DNA from 4 places in the Mammaliicoccus sciuri genome. Region 3 is predicted to be linked to each of the others. Evidence: predicted binding sites of a transcription regulator. Region 3 holds the regulator's gene; each other region holds the start of a gene.
What was found. The regulator Rex, encoded in region 3, represses fermentation and respiration genes when NADH is low (regulators of the CRP and FNR family bind a similar motif). The targets are predictions, from matches to a motif close to TTGTGAAATATTTCACAA.
Positions count from the first base shown of each region.

Region 1 (5,476 bases), 1.0 Mb from region 3:
AGGATATATTTTCATAACTATACCTCAATTCTAATAACTTAAAATTTATTAAATTTCAGTTTTTCTATAACATGGTCGTGATTTTTATATAGTACGAGATCTGCTCTGTTTTTAGTTGGCAAGATGTTTTTGATTAAATTGACTTCGTTAATATTGTCCCATAGATCTGTTGCTATTTTTAAGGCTTCGTCTTTTGGGATGTCTCGATATTTATAGAAATGTGAGTCTGGCTTCTGGAAGGCTTCTTCTTGAAGTAGTAAGAAGCGGTTAAGATACCATTTCTTCATATTTTCTATAGTTGTGTGTAAATATATTTTGTAATCAATATAATCACTTACGAGTTCTTCTTCATGTGGACTTACTTGGAAGATGTTCACACCTTCTATAATAAGAATGTCCGGACAGTCTATGTTGTGATATTGGTCTTTAAGACGGTCGTATGTGATATGTGAATACGTGTATGTTGGAATGTTAGGCTCGTTGTTCTTAATTTGTTTTAAGTGACTGATTAATGTTTTTGTATCATAACTTTCAGGAAATCCTTTTTTAGAAAGTAAGTCTTTATCGATGAGTTCTTGTTTAGGCATGATGTAACCATCAGTCGTAATTAGATCAACTTTCCAGTCTGCGTTATATTCTTGTAGTAAGTTTAAAAGCAGTCTTGAGACAGTACTTTTTCCTACAGAAACCCCTCCTGATATTCCAATAATAAAAGGTGGTGTGTTATTTTTGTTATGTAATTTGTTGTTAATGTTAGATGAATAATCTTTATGGAACTTAACTTTGTTTGTCAAAAAATTAATGAGTGGCAAATAGAGTTCATTAATTTCTGAATTTGTTAAGTTATCATTTAAACTGATAATTTCTTCTAAGTTTAAATGACTTGTATCCATATCTAATTTAAAATTTGTGTTTTGCCATTCTTCTTTTGTGAATTTCATAATGAGTTCCTTTACTTAAGAATTTTTCACTTTTTACAGTACTCGTATAGGGTAACATAAATAGTCATGAAAGTGCTTTATTAATTTAGAAAAATTCTTATATACTATTTTATTCATGTTCATCATGATTTTCTTTATAGTGTTAAAATGTATAGAAGATATGGAAATTATTAAAAATTGTCTTAATATAATTTTGAATTAGAGGTGATTGGAAGACGAATGGTTCTATACATCATTTAGAGATCTATGTTAGTGATATAAATAAATCTAAAATCTTTTATAGTTGGTTATTAGGACTGCTAGGATATAGTTTGTATCAAGAATGGAGAGAAGGTTTTAGCTTTAAATTAAATGAAACGTACATAGTATTTGTACAAGTGGACGATTCATTTAAACAATATGGGTATCATCGTAAAAGGATTGGATTAAATCATTTGGCATTTACTGTTGAAGACAGAGTAACAGTGGATGATATCAATATTATTTTGGAACAAAAAAATATTAATAAACTGTATGATGATTTATATCCGTATGCTGGTGGTAATCATCATTATGCTGTTTATTTTGAAGATCCAGATAGAATGAAAATTGAAATAGTATCTAAAGAATAACACCACCTTCATATCAGATTTAGAGGTGGTGTTATTCTTAAAATTCTGCTATGACAAGTTTGTCTTCAAGGACTTGGTTTACAAAGTTTACGGTTGCTTCTCTTGATATAGGTTTATGTCCGAGCTTTTTATTGTTGTATAATATGAACTTTATGTTTGAACTGTTTATTTCGTATTTATCTAAGAAACTACAAAATGGATTGAAGTGTCTAGTCATATCAGTCTCACATAATCTGTTCTGGATGTAATAAATTTTAGGTACATATTTTTGTTTGCGGAATAAGCTTGTGATCGATAGTCTCAGTGCGTATTGTTTTTTGATATAATCACGTGAACGGTTGGGAAATATTTTGGTGTATAATTTTTCGACGTTCACTTTATCGTAGCGATCTACGTAACATTGTGGATTGTTCACTACAGCAGTTGTGCCTTTATGCAATGTTGCTAAATACATAGACATAAAGCCACCTGCTGATGAACCACAATAGACGACATTTTGAGATTCTATTTGGAGTGCTTGCGTGACTTGTTGCGCAATTTCAGAATAGTCTTTTAAGAAATGACGTTCTTCTCTTCCGACACCCCAACCTATACGTAATTGTTTATAATGAATGGTTCTGTCATCTATATAAAGACAATTCGCATTAAAATCTTCATGCCATTTACTTCTCATAAAGACAGGCGGTTTGCTTTTAGATGGATCAATCGCGCCATTTGAAAATACAACTAATTTATGATTGTCTTCTTTAAGATTTAATTTGATATAGATGTCTAAATCATCTTTCATGATTTTCACAACTTGATTGTTATGTGCCCATAAAAGGTCGTTATTCAAATCTTCGTAATTTAATGTTTCCATGATGTGAAACACTCCTAATGGTTAATATTCATTACAAGTACTTAATATAAAATTCAATATAACAAAGTACGCTAGCAATTAACAATTATATAGTGGAAATTTACAAAAACTTAACAAAAAAGAGGCTAGGCATCATGCCCGACCTCTTCTTAAAGGGATTAAATATTAAATAATCTTTGGAAGAATCCTTTTTTCTTAGGTTCTTCTTCAGTTTCTGATTTGATTTCTTCTTTTACGTCTTCTTCTTTGTTTTCTGAAGGCTTTGAAGTATCGTCTACTGTCGTTTCAGGTGCTTTTTCTTCAGTAGATGCTGCTTTGTCAGTCGTTTCTTCTTTAGATGTAGTTGTATCTTCTTTAGATTCTACTGCTTTATCAGTAGTCGTTTCTGGTTTAACAGCAGTTTCTTTATCTTCTGATTTCAATTCAGCTTGTGTTTCTGATTTAGCTGGCTCTTCAGCTACAGCAACTTTTGTTTCTTCTTTTACTTCTTGTTTGTTCGTTTCAACTGATTCACTAGAAGTCTTATCTTCTGAAACTACTTTAGAACTTTGTGGTTGTTCAGCTTGTTTCGTTTCAACTTTAGTATCATTCTCTTGAGCAGTAGCCTCTGATTGTTGAGGTGCTTGTAATGCTAAAGTTTGTTCTAGTTTCTGTTGTTGAATATGTACTTGTTGCAACATTTCACCAAGCATTTGTCTTTCTCTACGCATATGTTGAACTTCTAATCTTAATTCTTCAATTAAATGTTGTAGTTCAGGTGTTTGATTAGCAGGTTCGTCTTTAACAAGAACTTGTAAAAAGTCTTTCTCTTGTTCAAGTGTTTCGAATGCTTGGTCATAACTATTTGTTTCTTTAACTTTTTCCGCTATTTCTTGGAAAAGTTCAATATCTTCTTCTTGGAAGTCTGTCGCTTCTCTTCCACGATATTCTGTCTTAGAAAGTTGATATCCTCTGTCTTCTAAGTGCTGTACAATTTTTCTAACTTGCTTTTCACTAAGACCTACTTTAGTTGCGAATTCTTTAGTTAACATATTATAAATCATCCTTTATTTGACAGTAATTTAATAGGTAGGGTTGTCTGTCGGCAGACAACCGTCACACTTCCCTTTATACATTACATGTAAATAACAGAAAGTTCAAGTATTTATTGTATTAATTGTGAAAAGTATTATATGCAAAAAAGAAATATGTTATTATTTAGGAAATTAGAACAATAAAAATTAATATTGGAGCTGTTAGATATGTCTAATAATACTGAGAAAAAATCTTTTAAACCAATTTGGATTATTGTTAGTTTTGTTGTATTAATTGGGATATTGTTATTACCAACTTCAAATGATTTACCTGTTATGGCAAAATGTGCGTTAGCGATTTTAGCTTTTGCAGTTGTTATGTGGGTAACAGAAGCCGTAACTTATCCTGTATCAGCGGTTATGATTGTTGGACTGATCGTCGTACTCATTGGATTTAGTCCAGTTCAAAATTTAGGAGATGCTTTAGGCAATCCGTCAGCAAATGGAAAAGCTTTAGAAGGGGATGCATTACTAGGTACAGGAAATGCATTAAAAATGGCTTTAAGTGGATTTTCAGGATCTGCAGTGGCACTCGTTGCTGCAGCATTATTCTTAGCTACAGCGATGCAAGTAACCAATTTACATAAACGTTTAGCATTACAAGTACTTTCTATTGTAGGAAACAAAACAAATAGAATGGTTATCGGTGCAATTGTAGTTTCTATTATTTTAGCATTCTTTGTACCTTCAGCTACTGCAAGAGCAGGTGCTGTTGTACCTATATTATTAGGAATGATTACTGCATTTAAAACATCTAAGAACAGTAAATTAGCAGCATTATTGATTATTACGGCCGTGCATGCTGTCTCAATATGGAATATAGGTATTAAGACTGCCGCCGCTCAAAATATCGTGGCGATAGGATTTATTAATAAATCAATGGGACAAGATGTTTCTTGGGGTGAATGGTTCTTATATGCAGCACCATGGGCGATTATCATGTCAGTCGTCTTATACTTTGTGATGATTACTGTCATTAAACCTGAGGAGAAAGAAATAGAAGGTGGTAATGAATTAGTTAAAGCACAATTAAAGGAATTAGGACCAGTTTCATCAAGAGAGTGGAGACTCATTACGATTTCTGTCTTATTATTATTTTTCTGGTCTACCGAAAAAGTACTTCATCCTATTGATTCATCGTCTATAACAATCATCGCATTAGCAATTATGTTAACACCTAAAATCGGTGTCTTTACTTGGGAAGATGTTGAGAAGAAAATTCCTTGGGGTACAGTTATCGTATTTGGAATCGGTATCTCACTAGGAACAGTATTGTTGGAAACAACAGCGGCACAATGGTTAAGTGATAAAACATTTGGATTAATGGGACTTAATCATATGCCACTAATCGCAACCATTGCACTCATTTCAATATTTAATATTTTAATACATTTAGGATTTGCGAGTGCTACGAGTTTATCTTCAGCATTAATCCCTGTGTTTATAGCCCTAACACAAACATTAAATTTAGGAGATCAATCTATCGGATTTGTACTTATACAACAATTCGTGATTAGCTTCGGTTTCTTATTGCCAGTTAGTTCACCACAAAATATGCTGGCTTACGGTACAGAAACATTTACCGTTAAAGACTTTATTAAAACAGGCGTACCACTCACAGTCATTGGATACTTATTAATTATCTTGTTCAGCATGACATATTGGAAGTGGATAGGATTGATATAGAAGGGAAGACGTGAGTTAAAGAGGTTGCTGAGATGAGAAATCGTTCAAGTCTTGGCTTAAGTCCTGAATAAAGCCAAGAGATGAGCCAAGTCTGATGTGAACCCAAATATTTGAACTAAACAAATCAAAATATTGGGGTGCATTCTAATGAGGAAAAAATATGAATTTAAATTCAAACTAAAACTTGTAAAAGAATATTTAGAAGGACATCAAAGTTATAGAACAATTGCTTTAAAATATGGTATTTCAAGTTGGTCTGTCCTTCGGATTTGGGTCAATCAATATAAAGAGTTTGGAGAAGAAGGT
Region 1 is NZ_CP094824.1:2,893,725-2,899,200, reverse strand. Features, by position in the region: gene MUA60_RS15305 (hypothetical protein) at 1-15, opposite strand, end outside; gene coaA (type I pantothenate kinase) at 39-941, opposite strand; gene MUA60_RS15295 (VOC family protein) at 1,139-1,552, shown strand; gene MUA60_RS15290 (YqiA/YcfP family alpha/beta fold hydrolase) at 1,590-2,411, opposite strand; gene MUA60_RS15285 (prolipoprotein diacylglyceryl transferase) at 2,570-3,442, opposite strand; gene MUA60_RS15280 (anion permease) at 3,653-5,170, shown strand; gene MUA60_RS15275 (transposase) at 5,318-5,476, shown strand, end outside.
Region 1: the regulator Rex is predicted to act here: its motif matches at 3,568-3,585, upstream of MUA60_RS15280 (anion permease).

Region 2 (5,476 bases), 230 kb from region 3:
CAGACTTTGATTATAGACAAACAATTTCTGTTTGGTTTAGAGGTTTATTAATCTTTAAACCGGATGTTGCTTTAATGAATGACGTACCTTTAACATTTAAGACGCATATTATTTTAGGATTTTTAATCACAAGTTTATGGCCATTTACGAGATTGGTACATGTTTGGAGTGTGCCACTTAATTACTTCAGTAGAAGTTACATTATTTACAGAAAACATAAAACAAATTAAACTATAAATAAAAAGTCGAGGTGTTTAAAATGTCTAATGATTTTAATTTTCAGGAACAGTTGGATCTTATTCGTAGTACTTATGGTGTTGATTTTGTCGGATTAGCTATGACTTCTGAAGACGCTGCTCACTTTCATATAAAGTGGCAATATGTATCTGGAAATTTAAATCATAGATATCAAAACATCGTTTTAAGAAGCGGAAGAGGGATAGCAGGAATTGTGATTAAAAGTGGCAAACCTATTGAAATTCATGATTTGAAAGAAAGTCCATATCGTGATCAACCCTTTAACTATCCAATTGTTCAAAGTGAACAATTAACATCATTGCTTGCAATTCCATTATGGAAAAAGTATCGAGTATGTGGTGTACTCTTGCTTGGACAACGTGATGAAAAACAATTTCCTGAAATAGATATGAATGATTTTAATCGCTTTGGACCATTTTATGGAAAGGATATGATGAATGCATGAGTTCAGAAGATGCTTCAATATTAATGGATATATTAAAACAATACTATGAAAAAACGAGCGAAATGATTGTGTTTTTAAATAGTAAAGGACAGGTTATTAATATGAATGAAGCTGCCCGAAGAGTAATCTCTGAAGACAATCAATCATCATTGACACATGCCATTTGTAGTAGATGTGAAGGTTATTCAAATGAATATGCCTTACAATCATGTAGAGACTGTTTTTTAGAGTCTTCAAAGATTGGTAATACAAGTTTTCAAGTGTTTATGCAGACAAATAGCGGGACTGTTGAACCTTTTACAGCGACTTATCAAACGATTAGTCAAGAAGACGATGTTAAAGTGTATACATTACAAAATGTATCGCCACAAATTGAAAGACAGCAGAAATTACATCAACAAACGATGATCCAAAAAACAATATCCGCACAAGAAAACGAACGTAAAAGAATTTCTAGAGAGTTACACGATGGTGTTGTTCAAGAATTGCTAAATGTCAGTGTTGAACTTAGATTATTGAAATATCAGAATGATATTGACGTATTGAAGCAGCAGTCTCAACATATTGAAACGTTAATGTCTCGATTAATCGATGATATTAGAAACTTATCTTTAGAACTAAGACCTTCATCATTAGATGACCTTGGACTAGACGCAGCTTTTAAGTCATATTTTAAACAGCTTGAGAAAAATTTTGGGTTCCATGTTCACTATCATTATGATTCGTCTATTAAACGTTTTAATACGGAGATTGAAACGGTCGTATATAGAATTGTACAAGAAGCGGTGTTTAATGCGTTGAAGTATGCTAATGTGGATAGTGTTGATGTACATATGTCTTGTGATGGCAATGAAATAGAAGTTGAAATTGCTGACCAAGGAAATGGCTTTGTATTAGGCAGTCAGCCAAAAGGTTCAGGACTTGGTATATATGGGATGAAAGAACGTGCTGAAATCGTTGGCGGTAAAATCAATATCGAAAGTAAACTTAAAAAAGGTACAAATATTAAATTGAATGTACCAATAGCATAAATGGTGGGTGGTATATATGAAAATCGTAATAGCAGATGATCATGCAGTGGTGAGAACAGGCTTTTCAATGATTTTGAATTATCAAGAAGACATGGAAGTTGTTGCGACAGCTGCAGATGGTATAGAAGCATATCAAATGGTTGCAAAACATTCACCAGATGTATTGATCATGGATTTAAGTATGCCACCTGGTGAATCGGGATTAATCGCAACTGGTAAAATAGCAGAAGACTTTAAGCAAACTAAAATATTAATATTAACGATGTTTGATGATGAAGAATTAATTCATGCTGTAAGAACGATATATAGAGGCGATATGTATATTGATTCTAAAGTTACAAGTTCGCTCGTGAACGAACTCTTTAATCATCAAGGTAACAATGAGCAAAGTACTTCTGATCCATTTAAAATATTGTCTCAAAGAGAACTAGAAATCTTACCTTTAATCGCAAAGGGTTATGGTAATAAAGAAATTGCGGAGAAATTATTTGTTTCTGTCAAAACGATTGAAGCACATAAAGCGAGAATTATGGATAAACTCGGTTTAAAATCGCGTCCAGAATTAGTTGAATATGCTATGAAGAAAAAATTATTAGACTTCTAAAACAAAATTGACCTGATAAATTGTGACTCAAAAGCCTCAGTTTGTCAGGTCTTTTTATGTTTTTTATCGGATTGAATTTATAAATGAATATAGGGATTTTCCATGTTTCAATAAGGGGATATCCTTATGTGCACTTTTTCACAAATAACCTACAATAATATTGGAAAGATTATACATAAAGATTAATTTCGAAGGGTGAAAAACATGAGAAACAATTTAGGAAAAGTTCAACTACCGCTCCAAACCTTTAGTTTAATGGCAGGATTTATGGTTTGGAGTATACTCGCACCTTTAATGCCTTATATTACACAAGATATAAGTGTAGAAGAAGGTCAGAAAGCCATTATTTTAGCAATCCCTGTTATTTTAGGATCGATTTTAAGAATACCAATTGGCTACTATACGAACTTATTAGGTTCTAGACTTGTATTTTTAGTGAGTTTTATTATTTTATTATTTCCAGTTTTTTATTTAAGCCAAGCACATTCAACTACAGGATTGATGGTTGCAGGATTCTTTATAGGTCTTGGTGGTGCAATCTTTTCAGTAGGTGTTACTTCTATTCCTAAATATTTTCCAAAAGAAAAGCATGGTTTTGCGAATGGTATTTATGGAATGGGGAATTTAGGGACAGCTGTATCATCATTTTTAGCACCTCCAATTGCAGGCATTATCGGATGGCAGCATACTGTACAACTTTATTTAATCGTATTACTTATCTTCTCAGTATTAATGTTTATCTTTGGAGATAAAGAAGAACCTAAAGTGAAAATTCCAATGATTTCACAAACGAAGCAAGTCATCAATAACTATAAACTTTACTATTTTAGTTTCTGGTATTTTATTACATTTGGTGCATTTGTTGCATTTGGTTTGTTCTTGCCAAACTTTTTAGTGAGTCATTTTGAAATTGATAAAGTAGATGCGGGTATTAGAACAGGTATCTTTATTGCGATTGCAACATTACTTAGACCAATTGGTGGTATGTTAGGAGATAAATTTAATGCTTTAAACGTATTGAAAATATTCTTTATCGGTTTAATAGCGGGCGCAATCGTACTTTCAATATCACATCATCTCATCTTGTTTACAATTGGATGTTTAACGATAAGTGTTTGTGCAGGTATTGGTAATGGACTAGTATTTAAACTTGTACCAACATACTTCACAAAAGAAGCAGGTGTTGTAAACGGAATCGTATCTATGATGGGTGGTCTCGGCGGCTTCTTCCCACCATTAATGATAACGTTAGTAACGAGTTTGACTGGTTCAAATCATTTAGCATTCTTTATGCTTGCTATATTTGGTGTGATTGCACTCATTACAATGATGCATATGACTAAAATAGAAAGTAAGCATGTTTAGTTGTTTGTCTTTAAAATTAAAAAGGCTGAGGCAATGTGTTGCCTCAGCCTTATAATTAATTGAGGATAAAAGCGTTTAACTCTATAATAGAGTTAAAGAGATTCGTGAAAGGTTGATATAAATGAACGAACGTTATTCTCGTCAAATTTTATTCGATAAAATTGGAGAACAAGGTCAAGAAAGAATTGAACAAGCGAGTGTCACTATTGTAGGCATGGGTGCACTTGGTACTCATGTTGCTGAACAGTTGACTAGATCGGGTATAAAGAGACTCAATATTATTGATCGAGATTATGTTGAATCGTCAAATTTACAAAGACAAACATTATTTATAGAGAATGATATTAAAGAAATGTTGCCTAAAGTCGTAGCAGCAGAAAGACATTTAAAGAAAATTCGTGAAGACATTACAATAAAATCTTATATTGCACAATGTGATGCAAAGTTATTACATGAAGTTGCGCGTTACTCAAACATTATTATTGATGCGACAGATAATTTTAATACGAGACAAATTATTAATGATTTTGCGTACAAGATGAATATTCCGTGGATATATGGCGCATGTTTAGAATCTACTTATGTTCAAGCGACTTTTGTGCCTAGTGAAACACCTTGCTTCAACTGTGTATTACCACAATTACCAGTGATTAACAGAACTTGTGACACAGTAGGCGTGATAAATCCTGCTGTTACAATGGCAGCAAGTTTACAAGTTGCAGATGCACTTAAAATATTAGCTGGTTATTCATTTACACCTAAAATTACGTACGGTGACGTTTGGTTCGGTGAACATCAATCATTTGGATTTGAACAAATGAAACGAGACGATTGTGAGACTTGTGGAGCAGAACCAACTTATTCAAAATTATCAAATTCAGACAAACAACTAACTGAATTATGCGGCCGTCATACTGTTCAATATATAAACGAGAAACTTAATCGACCAGCAATTGAAAAGTTTGTTGCTCAAAATGGATTATTGCATCGTTCTAATGCTTATATGATTCAGTATTTATACGATGACCATCGTGTCGTAGCATTTAATAATGGTAGATTATTAATTCATGATTTGGATTCTGTAGAAGAAGGCAGACAATTTGTTGAGAATATGTTTGGATAGGAGTTAAATCGATGAGTGTAGTTAATAGAATAGATCGTCTTATAAATGTGTCAATATTAACCGTAAGTGATACGAGAACGAAAGAAACAGATAAAGGTGGACAACTTGTTCAACAATATTTGAATGATCTCAATGTTGAAATTAAAGAGGGGCATTATCAAATTGTTAAAGATGATGTCACTGAAATTCAAACACAAGTAAATGAGTGGTTAAGTAAAGATGTAGACGCCATTATTACAACTGGCGGTACAGGTATTAGTCAAAGAGATGTGACGATCGAGGCGATTAAACCTTTACTAGATAAAGAAATAGAAGGATTCGGTGAGATATTTAGATATTTAAGTTATACAGAAGATGTAGGTACGAGAGCCATACTTTCTAGAGCAATTGCAGGTACAGTTGGGCATCAAGTTATTATTTCAATACCGGGGTCTACAGGTGCAGTTAAATTAGCAATGGAAAAGCTCATAACTAAAGAATTGAATCATTTAGTACATGAGCTTAATAAATAACTATTGGCGTTTGAAGTCGCCGTTTTTGCCACCAGTCTTATAAGATAAATATGTTTCACCTATAACCATGCCTTTATCAACGGCTTTACACATATCATATATTGTTAAAGCTGTAACACTTGCAGCAGTTAAAGCTTC
Region 2 is NZ_CP094824.1:758,880-764,355, forward strand. Features, by position in the region: gene narI (respiratory nitrate reductase subunit gamma) at 1-230, shown strand, start outside; gene nreA (nitrate respiration regulation accessory nitrate sensor NreA) at 260-703, shown strand; gene MUA60_RS03735 (sensor histidine kinase) at 700-1,734, shown strand; gene MUA60_RS03740 (nitrate respiration regulation response regulator NreC) at 1,751-2,338, shown strand; gene MUA60_RS03745 (nitrate/nitrite transporter) at 2,543-3,703, shown strand; gene MUA60_RS03750 (ThiF family adenylyltransferase) at 3,825-4,826, shown strand; gene MUA60_RS03755 (MogA/MoaB family molybdenum cofactor biosynthesis protein) at 4,838-5,338, shown strand; gene moaC (cyclic pyranopterin monophosphate synthase MoaC) at 5,339-5,476, opposite strand, start outside.
Region 2: the regulator Rex is predicted to act here: its motif matches at 2,465-2,482, upstream of MUA60_RS03745 (nitrate/nitrite transporter).

Region 3 (5,476 bases):
CAATAGTGATTCATGCGATTGACCAACAATAACAATTGGACATTCAACTGACTCAATTGCTTTCATATGTTCTTCAGAAATGTTCGTTGCCATCAAAATAATGCCATCCACTTTACGCTTAGCTAACATATAAATAGAATCAATTTCTCTATCTTTTGATAAATCTGTATTCACAATCATTGTTTGGACATTTTGTTTAAGTAAAGTTGTTTCAATACCTTTTAACGTTTCAGTCGTTGCATATGAATCTAGCCTAGGTACAATTGCACCGATCAGACCTGTTCTCTTAGCCTTTAAACTTTGTGCAAATTGATTCGGTTTATATCCTGTTTCTTCTACTACTTTATGTATTTTTTCTTTTGTACTTTTACTAATGGAGCCGCCATTTAAATATCTTGAAACTGTACTTTTAGAAACACCTGCCATATTAGCAATATCTTTAATTGTCTTCATGTATACACCTCTCAGTCATTCATTTTATCATAAAACCGTTTCCAATTCTTTATAAATAAAATACAGCTTTAAACAAAAAAACCTAGAAACAAAGCCTAATGTCTTTGTTTCTAGGTTAAATGTAATTTATTGTTTTTCAATCGTTATTGTCCATGAAGCATCTCCAAGTTGTTCATAATTCGTAACTGGATAGCCATTTTCTGCTGCCCAATTTGGAAGTGCTTCTGTCGCTTGCGTGCAATCAAAATCAATTTTCAATTGTTCGCCTACTTGTAATTCATCCATTTTATTTTGTGCTTCTATTAATGGGAATGGACATACCATTCCTACTGTACCTAATTCATGTACCATATATATTGACTCCTTTTATTAAATACTTTGTGTACTTACTTTTGTCTTAGTTTGTCTTGCTTTTCTAGGTTTAACAAAGATGAAATAACTCATAAACCATGCACCAACGATCATTGATGGTAAAGCAACCCAACCTTGCCAACTCATAGCTGCTGTTGAAACTAAACCATTACCGATTGAACATCCACCTGCTAATGATGCACCAACACCCATGCAAGCACCACCGATAACACTGTTTCTTATAGTTTTAGTATCTGGCATTCTCCATTTGAATTCTCTTGAACCTTTTGCAGCAATATATGAACCGATAAATATACCAAGTACTAAAAATACACCCCAGTTTATAAATGAAGCATCACCTGTAACTAAGTATTGTACGATATTTGCTGAAGGTGTTGTAATACCAAGGCCAGCAATTCTTCCTGTTGAAGCACTCATTGGCCAAGCAATTAAAGCTATTATCCCTACTGCAATAGCAGCTGCAAATGGGTGATATCTTTTTTCAAATAAGATATGACGAATGCCTGTATATTTTTGTTTTAATTGAGGAATTGCTACTTTTGGTTTTTTTAGAGTCTTTGTCACAAAATAAACTGTAACAATCACTAAAATAGCAATCAATACCCATACAGGTACATTAAGTGTTTCTGCCATATTTGAGTTAACGACACTATATGAATTAATTTTTTCTTGAACAGGGTTTAATGGTCCAGATTTCATAATTGCTGCTGTTACACCATATAATACTAATGCTATCCAGCTTCCAATTAAGCCTTCGCCTGCTCTGTACCAAGTCCCAGTCGCACATCCACCAGCTAAGATAATTCCGATACCAAATACAAATGATCCAAATATCGTACCTACTAATGGGAATGTTTCTGCTTCTAACTTAAATACGCCTAATCCTACTAGTGTAAATAATCCAATACTTTGAATAGAGATCGCAATTAATAAAGCATAAAACATTTTATTATTTTTCTGTACATACATATCTCTAAAACCGCCCGTTAAACAAAAACGCGTTCTTTGCATAACAAAGCCAAGTAATATTCCGACTATAAGTCCACTTATAATCATCCAAACCATATAAACAACTCCTTATTCCTATTACAATGATAGGAATAATAATATATCATATACGACACATATTCAAGTTAACATTTGATTACAAATATCAGACAATTCAAAAAACAGCCATAGCATTAAGCTACAGCTGCTCCTTATCTTCTTCATCCATCCCAAGTTCTTCTTCCATTAATTTTTGCTCTGCTTTTAAATATTTTTTATAGCCTATTTTTGAAATTACAATGCTGATTTCATAAAGTAAAATCATTGGTAAAGTAAACAACATATGTGTCATAAAGTCAGGTGGCGCGATTAATGCAGCCACAACAAGTAAAATAAAATACGCATATTTTCTATTTTTCTTTAAAAACATCGGTGTAACGATACCTAATCGCGTTAAAAATAGTAATAAAATTGGTAATTGAAAGACAAATCCGAATGGTATTGTAAATTTAAACATTTCACTAAAGTACTCTTTAATCCCGATTGTTTGCTTAATCCCCATATCATCGGCTAATCCCATTGTGAACGAAATTAAATATGGAAAAATCACAAAGTATGAGAATAATAAACCACCTACAAATAAAATCAAACTAAATGGTATATAACTTAATGTCACTTTTTGTTCTTTCGGATGTAAACCTGGAGATATAAATGCCCATAATTCATATAAAATGACAGGCGATACTATGATAAATGCAATTACAATTATCATTGTTATGTATATCGTTAATGGATCCGTTATTCTAAATGCATTGAGTTCTAATGTTTGTGTAAAATCATCATTTGTTATATAAAAAATAACGGGTTTAGCTACGAAAAAGCCAACGATGAGACCACCAATAAGGAAATATGCAATGATCATAATACGTCCACGAAGTTCTTCTAAGTGTTCGACAAATGTTAAATTGTCTTTATCCACCGTCTTACCTCCAATCTAAAAAAGATGTGGCAGGAAACCCGCCACATTCTTGGGAACATCTGTTAAATAAAATTCTATTTAACTTCTTTATCTTTGCCATCTTCTGGAGTGCTTTTCTTCTCATCAAAGTTTGTCATGCCATCAGTTGCATCTTTAAATTCTTTCAAAGTTGAACCCATTGCTCTACCGAATTGTGGTAATTTCTTTGGTCCAAATATAATTAATGCAACTACCCCTATAAATAATAAACTGACTGGTCCTGAAATACCAAGTGTGTTAATAAACATTAAAGCTTCCATTTGATACCCTCCTATTGATTCTTCATAAAGAAGATTAAAGATTGTAATTCAATTCCTAAATCTATATGATGAACCTGCACTTTCTCAGGTACATTTATTCTTTGAGGTGTAAAATTCAAAATACCAGTAATACCCGAAGATGTTATACGATCCGCAACTTTTTGAGCTGCTTGTTGTGGTACTGTTAATATTACAACTTGTATACCTACTTCTTCAACTACCTTTTCAAAATCATCCATACTATCCACAGTTAATTTACCAACCATACTTCCAATGATATCTTCTGATTGATCAAAAGCAGCTACAATTTGCATTCTATCATTAACAGTAAAGTTATAATTCACAAGTGCAGTACCTAAATTACCAACACCAACGATTGCGACTTTAGTCATATCATCTTGTTCAAGCGTTGTTCTAAAAAATTTAAGTAAATAACTAATATTGTAACCATAACCCTTTTTACCTAATTCACCAAAATACGAAAAATCTCGACGAATAGTAGCTGAATCAATTTTAAGTCCTTCACTTAATTCTTTCGATGAAACACGATCTATGCCAGAATTATGCAATGTGCTAACAAATCTATAATAAAGAGGCAAACGTTTCAAAGTTGCTTTAGGGATCTTCACATCATTCTTTGCCAAAATCCTCACCTTTTCCAATATAAAATAATGTGATTGCGTTCACATCTAATGGCTTAATTATAACAAACTTCACGTAAAATAACTATATAAATATTGTATGTGATTTACATACAATTATCACTCGTTTTCATGTAAAATAATAACTAATAGAGAGGTGTAAACATGATACTTTTACAAATAAATAAATTAGAGAAATCTTATGATGGAAAAGTTATCTTTTCTGATGTAGATTTCGAAGTAAAAACCGGTGAAAGAATCGCTATTGTCGGTAGAAATGGCGCGGGAAAAACAACATTAATGAAAATCATCGCTGGTGTCGAATCGTATGATGAAGGAAATATTTCTAAAGGTAAACAAGTTACAATGGGATACCTTACTCAACAAATGACATTAGATTCTAATGACACTGTTATGAATGAAATGAAGAAACCATTTAAAGACGTTATCAATATTGAAGATAAAATGAAAACTTTAACAGATTGGTTAAGTATTCATGCTGATGAGTATGACCAAGACATATATAAAGAAAAATTGTCACAATACGAAGCGTTATCTAATCAATATGAATTAATAGATGGCTATAATTACGAAAGTAAAATTAAAACCGTATTAACAGGTTTGGATTTTAAAGAATCTGACTTTGATAGACAAATTCAATCATTTAGTGGCGGGCAAAAAACAAGATTATCCATGGCTCAAATGTTATTAAGTGAACCTGATTTACTGTTACTCGATGAACCTACGAACCATTTAGATATGGAAACAACTGAATGGCTAGAGAATTATTTAACACACTTTAAAGGTGCGATTGTTATTATCAGTCATGACAGATACTTTTTAGATAAAATAGTCAATCAAGTCTATGATGTCGCTTTAGGTTCTGTTAAAAAGTATGTCGGTAATTATAGTAAATTCTTAAAAGAACGAGATGCACATTACGAAAAAGTCATGGCTGAATATGAAAGACAACAAAGTGAAATTAAAAAGTTAGAAACATTTGTCGAAAAAAATATTACACGTGCTTCAACAAGCGGCATGGCAAAAAGTCGTCGTAAAGTACTAGAAAGAATGGAAAGAATTGAAAAGCCGAGACTTGATGCTAAAAGTGCACAAATAAATTTTGAAATAACTAGAGCTACAGGTGAAGATGTCCTTAAAGTTCAACATTTAGATATCGGTTATTCTAAAAGCATTACACCGCCTATCAACTTAGAAGTGAAGCGACATGACCGTATTGCGATAATTGGTCCAAATGGTATTGGTAAATCTACGTTGATCAAAACAATTGCTCAAAAAATACCTGCTTTAGGCGGTAATATTGTTTATGGTTCTAATATTCAAATTGGTTATTACGACCAAAAACAAGCAGAATTTACTTCTAATATGACAATCTTAGACTACGTTTGGAATCAATATGCACATATGCCTGAGAAAGATATAAGAACAATTTTAGGTAGATTTTTATTTACTCAAGAAGAAGTAAAAAAAGTCATCAATGATTTATCTGGTGGAGAAAAAGCCAGACTTCAACTCGCTTTACTCATGTTAGAAAAAAACAATGTACTCATTCTAGATGAACCTACCAATCACTTAGATATCGATTCTAAAGAAATGTTGGAACAAGCTTTGCAAAATTTTGAAGGTACACTACTCTTTGTATCACATGACCGTTATTTTATTAACGAACTAGCGAATAATATTTTCCACATCACACAAAGTGGAAATGAATTATTTAGAGGCGA
Region 3 is NZ_CP094824.1:991,228-996,703, reverse strand. Features, by position in the region: gene MUA60_RS05130 (LacI family DNA-binding transcriptional regulator) at 1-453, opposite strand, end outside; gene MUA60_RS05125 (sulfurtransferase TusA family protein) at 580-804, opposite strand; gene MUA60_RS05120 (YeeE/YedE family protein) at 823-1,890, opposite strand; gene tatC (twin-arginine translocase subunit TatC) at 2,012-2,791, opposite strand; gene tatA (twin-arginine translocase TatA/TatE family subunit) at 2,866-3,090, opposite strand; gene MUA60_RS05105 (redox-sensing transcriptional repressor Rex) at 3,102-3,734, opposite strand; gene MUA60_RS05100 (ABC-F family ATP-binding cassette domain-containing protein) at 3,897-5,476, shown strand, end outside.

Region 4 (5,476 bases), 1.1 Mb from region 3:
CTATTTAAGTCATTGTCATGACCTATCACGATTAATATATCATGAAATTCAATATTTTCATTTGGATCTGGTGCTACGATGATATCTTTACCCCTTTTAACAGCAATGATATTGATACCGTAATTTGCACGTACATCCAATTCTAATATAGAACTACCAGCAAGTCTTTCCCCTGCTTTAATTTCTACAATTGAATACTCATCAGAGAGTTCTAAGTAGTCTAGTACAGATGCGCTAGCAACATTATGTGCGATACGACGACCCATATCTCTTTCTGGATGGACAACAGTATCCGCACCTATTTTATTTAGAATTTTAGCGTGATAATCGTTCTGAGCTTTAGCTGTAACTTTTTTAACACCTAATTCTTTAAGAATTAATGTTGTTAACGTACTCGCTTGTATATTCTCACCTATCGCAACAATGACATGATTGAAATTGCGTATACCTAAACTTTTCATGACCGCTTCATCTGTTGTATCTGCAATCACTGCATGTGTGGCGATATCACTGAACTCATTCACTCTTGCTTCATCTGCATCTATGGCCATTACATCCATATCTAAAGCATTGAGCTCTCTTACAATACTTCCGCCAAATCGGCCTAAACCTATAACTACATACTCTCTACTCATGATATGCCTCCATACTTTATAATAATTTTATTTTTTACCTTTAACGTAATCAGCATCAAAGATAAATAATCTTAATAATAATATAAGCGATGGCACGAGTAAAAGTAAACCTAAAATAAATACGATTACAAGCATTAATGCCATTTGATCGTTCACAACTGCTTTATCAATATTGATAAATGGATCTAAGATATACGGCAATTTACTTACACCATATCCAAAGAATGCTGTACCGAATTGTAATAATATCATAATAAATGCAACACCATGTGCTTTTTTAAAGTATATTAATCCAACAGCAATGATAAAGAATATAATACTTAAACCGAATAACCACCAATAACTGCCGACTGCATTATTAAAATGCGTTTCGTTATGTTGTCTTAAAGATAAGAAAACGAACTGACAAATGATGATCATCGGAATTGCCCATATAAGGAACCACTGTCTCAATAAATGATATGCTTCAGAATCTTTAGCTTTATTCGCATAAAATGTTAAAAATCCTGATGAAATATATAACACTGAGATAATTGCTAAAAATACAACTGCCCATGCATATGGACTTAATAATAAATCAACCCACAGTAGGTGAACGCCATCACTTGTTTCTCTAATATAGCCACCTTCAGCAATTGTTAAAATTGTTGATAATGATGCCGGAATCAATAAACCTGTTCCACCATATAAGAATAACCATGATAACTTACTATCTTGTCCATAGTTTTCAAATGCATAAAAGCTACCACGAATGGTTAGTAAAATTAATGCAATACTACCAGGTATTAATAATGTTGACCCGAAATAATATGCAGAGTCTGGGAAGAATCCAACTATTCCTACAAAGAAGAATACGAAGAACACATTTGTTACTTCCCAAACTGGGTTTAAATATCTAGAAATCAAGTTATTGATAATATGATCTTGCTTCGTTAATTTAGCGTGAAATGCGAAGAATCCTGCACCAAAATCAATAGCACCAATAATAATGTAACCAAACAGAAAGAGCCAAAGCACTGTAATACCTATATGTTGATAATCCATTATACTTCACCCTTTCTGTCTATTATTTTGTTCACATCATCAGTCGTTTTACTGTGACTAAACATTCTAATAAGTACATAACTTGATGAAATACCAAGAACTAAATAAAGTATTGCGAATGCAATGAATACAAGTGCAAGTCCATCAGCATTTGTTGCAGCTTGTGCAACTTTTAAGTAACCTCTTAATATCCAAGGTTGTCTACCCATCTCAGCTAAGAACCAACCAAATTCAATTGCAAGCATTGCAAGTGGTCCGGTTAATACCGCTAAATATAAGATTGGCTTACTATATTGCGACCATTTTTTCACCCATTTTAATACGACAAATAAAGCTGAAACGACAAAGCAATACACACCAAAGAATACCATCAAATCAAAGAAATAGTGAATGATAAGTGGTGGTGTTTCATCGCTCTTAAATTCGTTTAAACCTTTAACTTCAGTATTAAAATTACTATCTGACAAGAAACTTAAAGCGCCAGGTATTTTAATAGCACCTTTAACTTCTTGTTTATCTTCATCAACTACCCCAAATAATACTAGGTCTGCTTTTGATTCACTTTCAAAATGCCACTCCATAGCTGCTAATTTTTCAGGTTGTTCTTGATGTAAGAACTTAGCTGATAAATCGCCAGCTAACATTGCAAGTAAACTCGCAATTAAACCGACTATCATCGTAAGTTTAAGAGCTTTTTTATGATATTCCTTATCATCTATAAATTTATTCTTAATTAAACGATATGCTGCTATACTTGCTAAAATAAATGCAGCTGTCATAAATGCAGTCGCTATAACGTGAAAAGCTCTAATACCGAATGATGCATTAAACATCGCAGCAATTGGATCAATGTTCATCAATTTTCCATTGATAAAATCGAATCCATTTGGCGTATTCATGAAAGAATTCACAGATGTAATAAAGAACGCTGAGAATGTACCACCAATAATTACTGGTAACGTAATTAAAAAGTGCGTCCATTTACCTTTGAATCTATCCCACGTATATAAATAAATACTTAAGAAAATAGCCTCAAAGAAAAAGGCGAATGTTTCCATAAATAATGGTAGCGCAATAACTTGCCCACCTAATTGCATAAATGCTGGCCACAATAATGATAATTGTAGACCAATAATTGTTCCCGTAACTACTCCGACCGCTACAGTAATCGTATACCCTTTAGACCAACGTTTTGCCATTGCTATATACATAGGATTATTGTTCTTAATACCTATGAATTCAGCAATTGCAAACATTAATGGGATCCCCACACCAATTGTTGCAAAAATGATATGGAATCCCAAGGTCATAGCAGTTAGTAAACGACTTATAACTACTGCATCCATAATATTCCTCCATTCAACGTTTGTGATATACATCACAATTTAATCTTATTATACAACACTTTAATCATTTGTGAAATGTTTAACATTTACAAAGTAATGACAAATTAATGGCAAAATAGGACATAATCGTTGAACGCTTAAAAAAATCATTTATAATATGTCTATATAAAGTTGAGGTGAAATCTATGAGTGAAGTTACAATTTATACACAAGACCAGTGTCCCCCTTGCCAATTTGTAAAACAATATTTTAATGAAAAAGAAATTCCTTTTACAGAAAAAAATATAAAAAACAAACAATTTAAAAACGAACTTATCGATCTAGACAGTTTTTCAACACCTACTGTTCTCATTAATAGAGAAGTTTTTTATCAAGTTGATATAGAATCTTTTAATAAAGCATTAGGCATTCATTAATGAAGATTCAATTTCCAAGTTCTAAAATTAAAGTCACCACACATTCTATTGATACAAACTTAAAATCAAATCTGAAACTCATTCATATAACAGATTTGCATTTAGGTTATTATTCTAATTTAGAAAATTTATATCAACTTGTACGTCTTATTAATGAGCAAGAAGCAGATATTGTTTGTTTCACAGGTGATTGTTTTGATGATATTGCTCAAATTTCATTTGACCCTTATCTAGTTATACCTTTATTTCGTACAGTTCAATCAAAATATGGAAAATTTTTTGTTCCAGGCAACCACGATTACGGTTCAAACGGCACTCATACGGTATTAGATATCATGAATAAATCGGGTTTTGAAGTCTTGTTAAACAGTTCTTACGTCGTCAACACACCTGCTGGTATCATTCAGATAAACGGTATAGACGATTTGTGTTTTGGTCAGCCTAACTTTTGTAGTTCATTCCAAGTACCTAATTGTCGTATAGACTTTAGAATAGGTCTCGTACATGAACCAGATAAAGTTAAATTATTAGATCCAAACATCCATTTAGTACTATCTGGACATACACATGGTGGTCAAGTTCGACTTCCTAAGTTTGGCGCTATTTATACACCAACTTATGGAAAAGTATATAAACAAGGTTTGTATCAAATTAGAACTGGACAATACCTCTATGTTAATCAAGGCTTAGGTATGACAAGACTTCCGATTAGAATATTTTGCTCACCTGAAATTGCGATATTCAATTTGCAATCTCAATAAAGTCTGAAAAGATCATTCACATATAAAAACAGAGCAGTTATCTACTTAATGTTAAGAGATAACTGCTCTGTTTTTTAATTTTAAAGAATTTGATTAACGAGTTCAACAACTTCTTCTTCTGTTGCACAGTTAATTGCTTTGTTCGCTAATTCTTGCATTTCTTTTTGATCTAATTGTTTGATTTGTTTTCTAGCTTTTAGAATACTTGTCGCACTCATAGAGAATTCATCTAAACCTAATCCAAGTAATAATGGAATTGCTGTATTGTCTCCAGCCATTTCTCCACACATACCAGTCCATTTACCTTCTTTATGAGAAGCTTCAATTACTTGCTTAACTAAGCGAAGAATTGCAGGGTTATATGGTTGGTATAAGTAAGAAACACGCTCAGACATACGGTCAGCAGCCATTGTATATTGGATTAAATCATTCGTACCAATACTGAAGAAATCAACTTCTTTAGCGAAGATGTCTGCAAGTGCTGCAGTAGATGGAATTTCTACCATAATACCGATTTCGATATCATCCGCAACGTTAACACCTTCAGAAACTAATTTTTCTTTTTCTTCAAGTAAGATTGCTTTAGCGTCTCTAAATTCTTTAATAGTTGCAATCATAGGGAACATGATATTTAACTTACCAAATTCAGAAGCACGTAATAAAGCTCTTAATTGAGTTCTAAAGATATCAGTTTGATCTAAACATAAACGAATCGCTCTATATCCTAAGAATGGGTTCATTTCTTTAGGTAAGTTTAGATAAGATAATTCTTTATCTCCACCTATGTCTAAAGTACGAACGACAACACGTTTGCCGTCCATTTCTTTTAAGACTTTACTATATGCTTCAAATTGTTCTTCTTCTGAAGGCATATTGTCTCTACCCATGTATAAGAATTCAGTACGGTATAAACCGATACCTTCTGCGCCGTTATTTTTAACACCTTCTAAGTCATTAGGTGTACCAATATTCGCAGCTAATTCTACATGAACACCATCTTTAGAAACAGATTCATCATTAACTAGTTTAGCTAATTCTTCTTTTTCAGCTAAGAAGTTTTTCTGTTTTTGTTCGTATGCTTGAACTTCGTCATCTGTTGGGTTAATGATTACATCACCAGATAAACCATCAATGATTAAACTATCACCATGGTTTACACGATCAGTAATATCTTTAGTACCTACAACAGCAGGAATTTCTAATGAACGACTCATTATTGCTGAGTGTGAAGTTCTTCCACCGATATTTGTCGCAAAACCTTTAACAAACTCTTT
Region 4 is NZ_CP094824.1:2,054,948-2,060,423, forward strand. Features, by position in the region: gene MUA60_RS10715 (potassium channel family protein) at 1-635, opposite strand, end outside; gene MUA60_RS10720 (cytochrome d ubiquinol oxidase subunit II) at 663-1,679, opposite strand; gene MUA60_RS10725 (cytochrome ubiquinol oxidase subunit I) at 1,679-3,025, opposite strand; gene MUA60_RS10730 (glutaredoxin family protein) at 3,211-3,441, shown strand; gene MUA60_RS10735 (metallophosphoesterase) at 3,441-4,202, shown strand; gene ptsP (phosphoenolpyruvate--protein phosphotransferase) at 4,283-5,476, opposite strand, start outside.
Region 4: the regulator Rex is predicted to act here: its motif matches at 3,094-3,111, upstream of MUA60_RS10725 (cytochrome ubiquinol oxidase subunit I).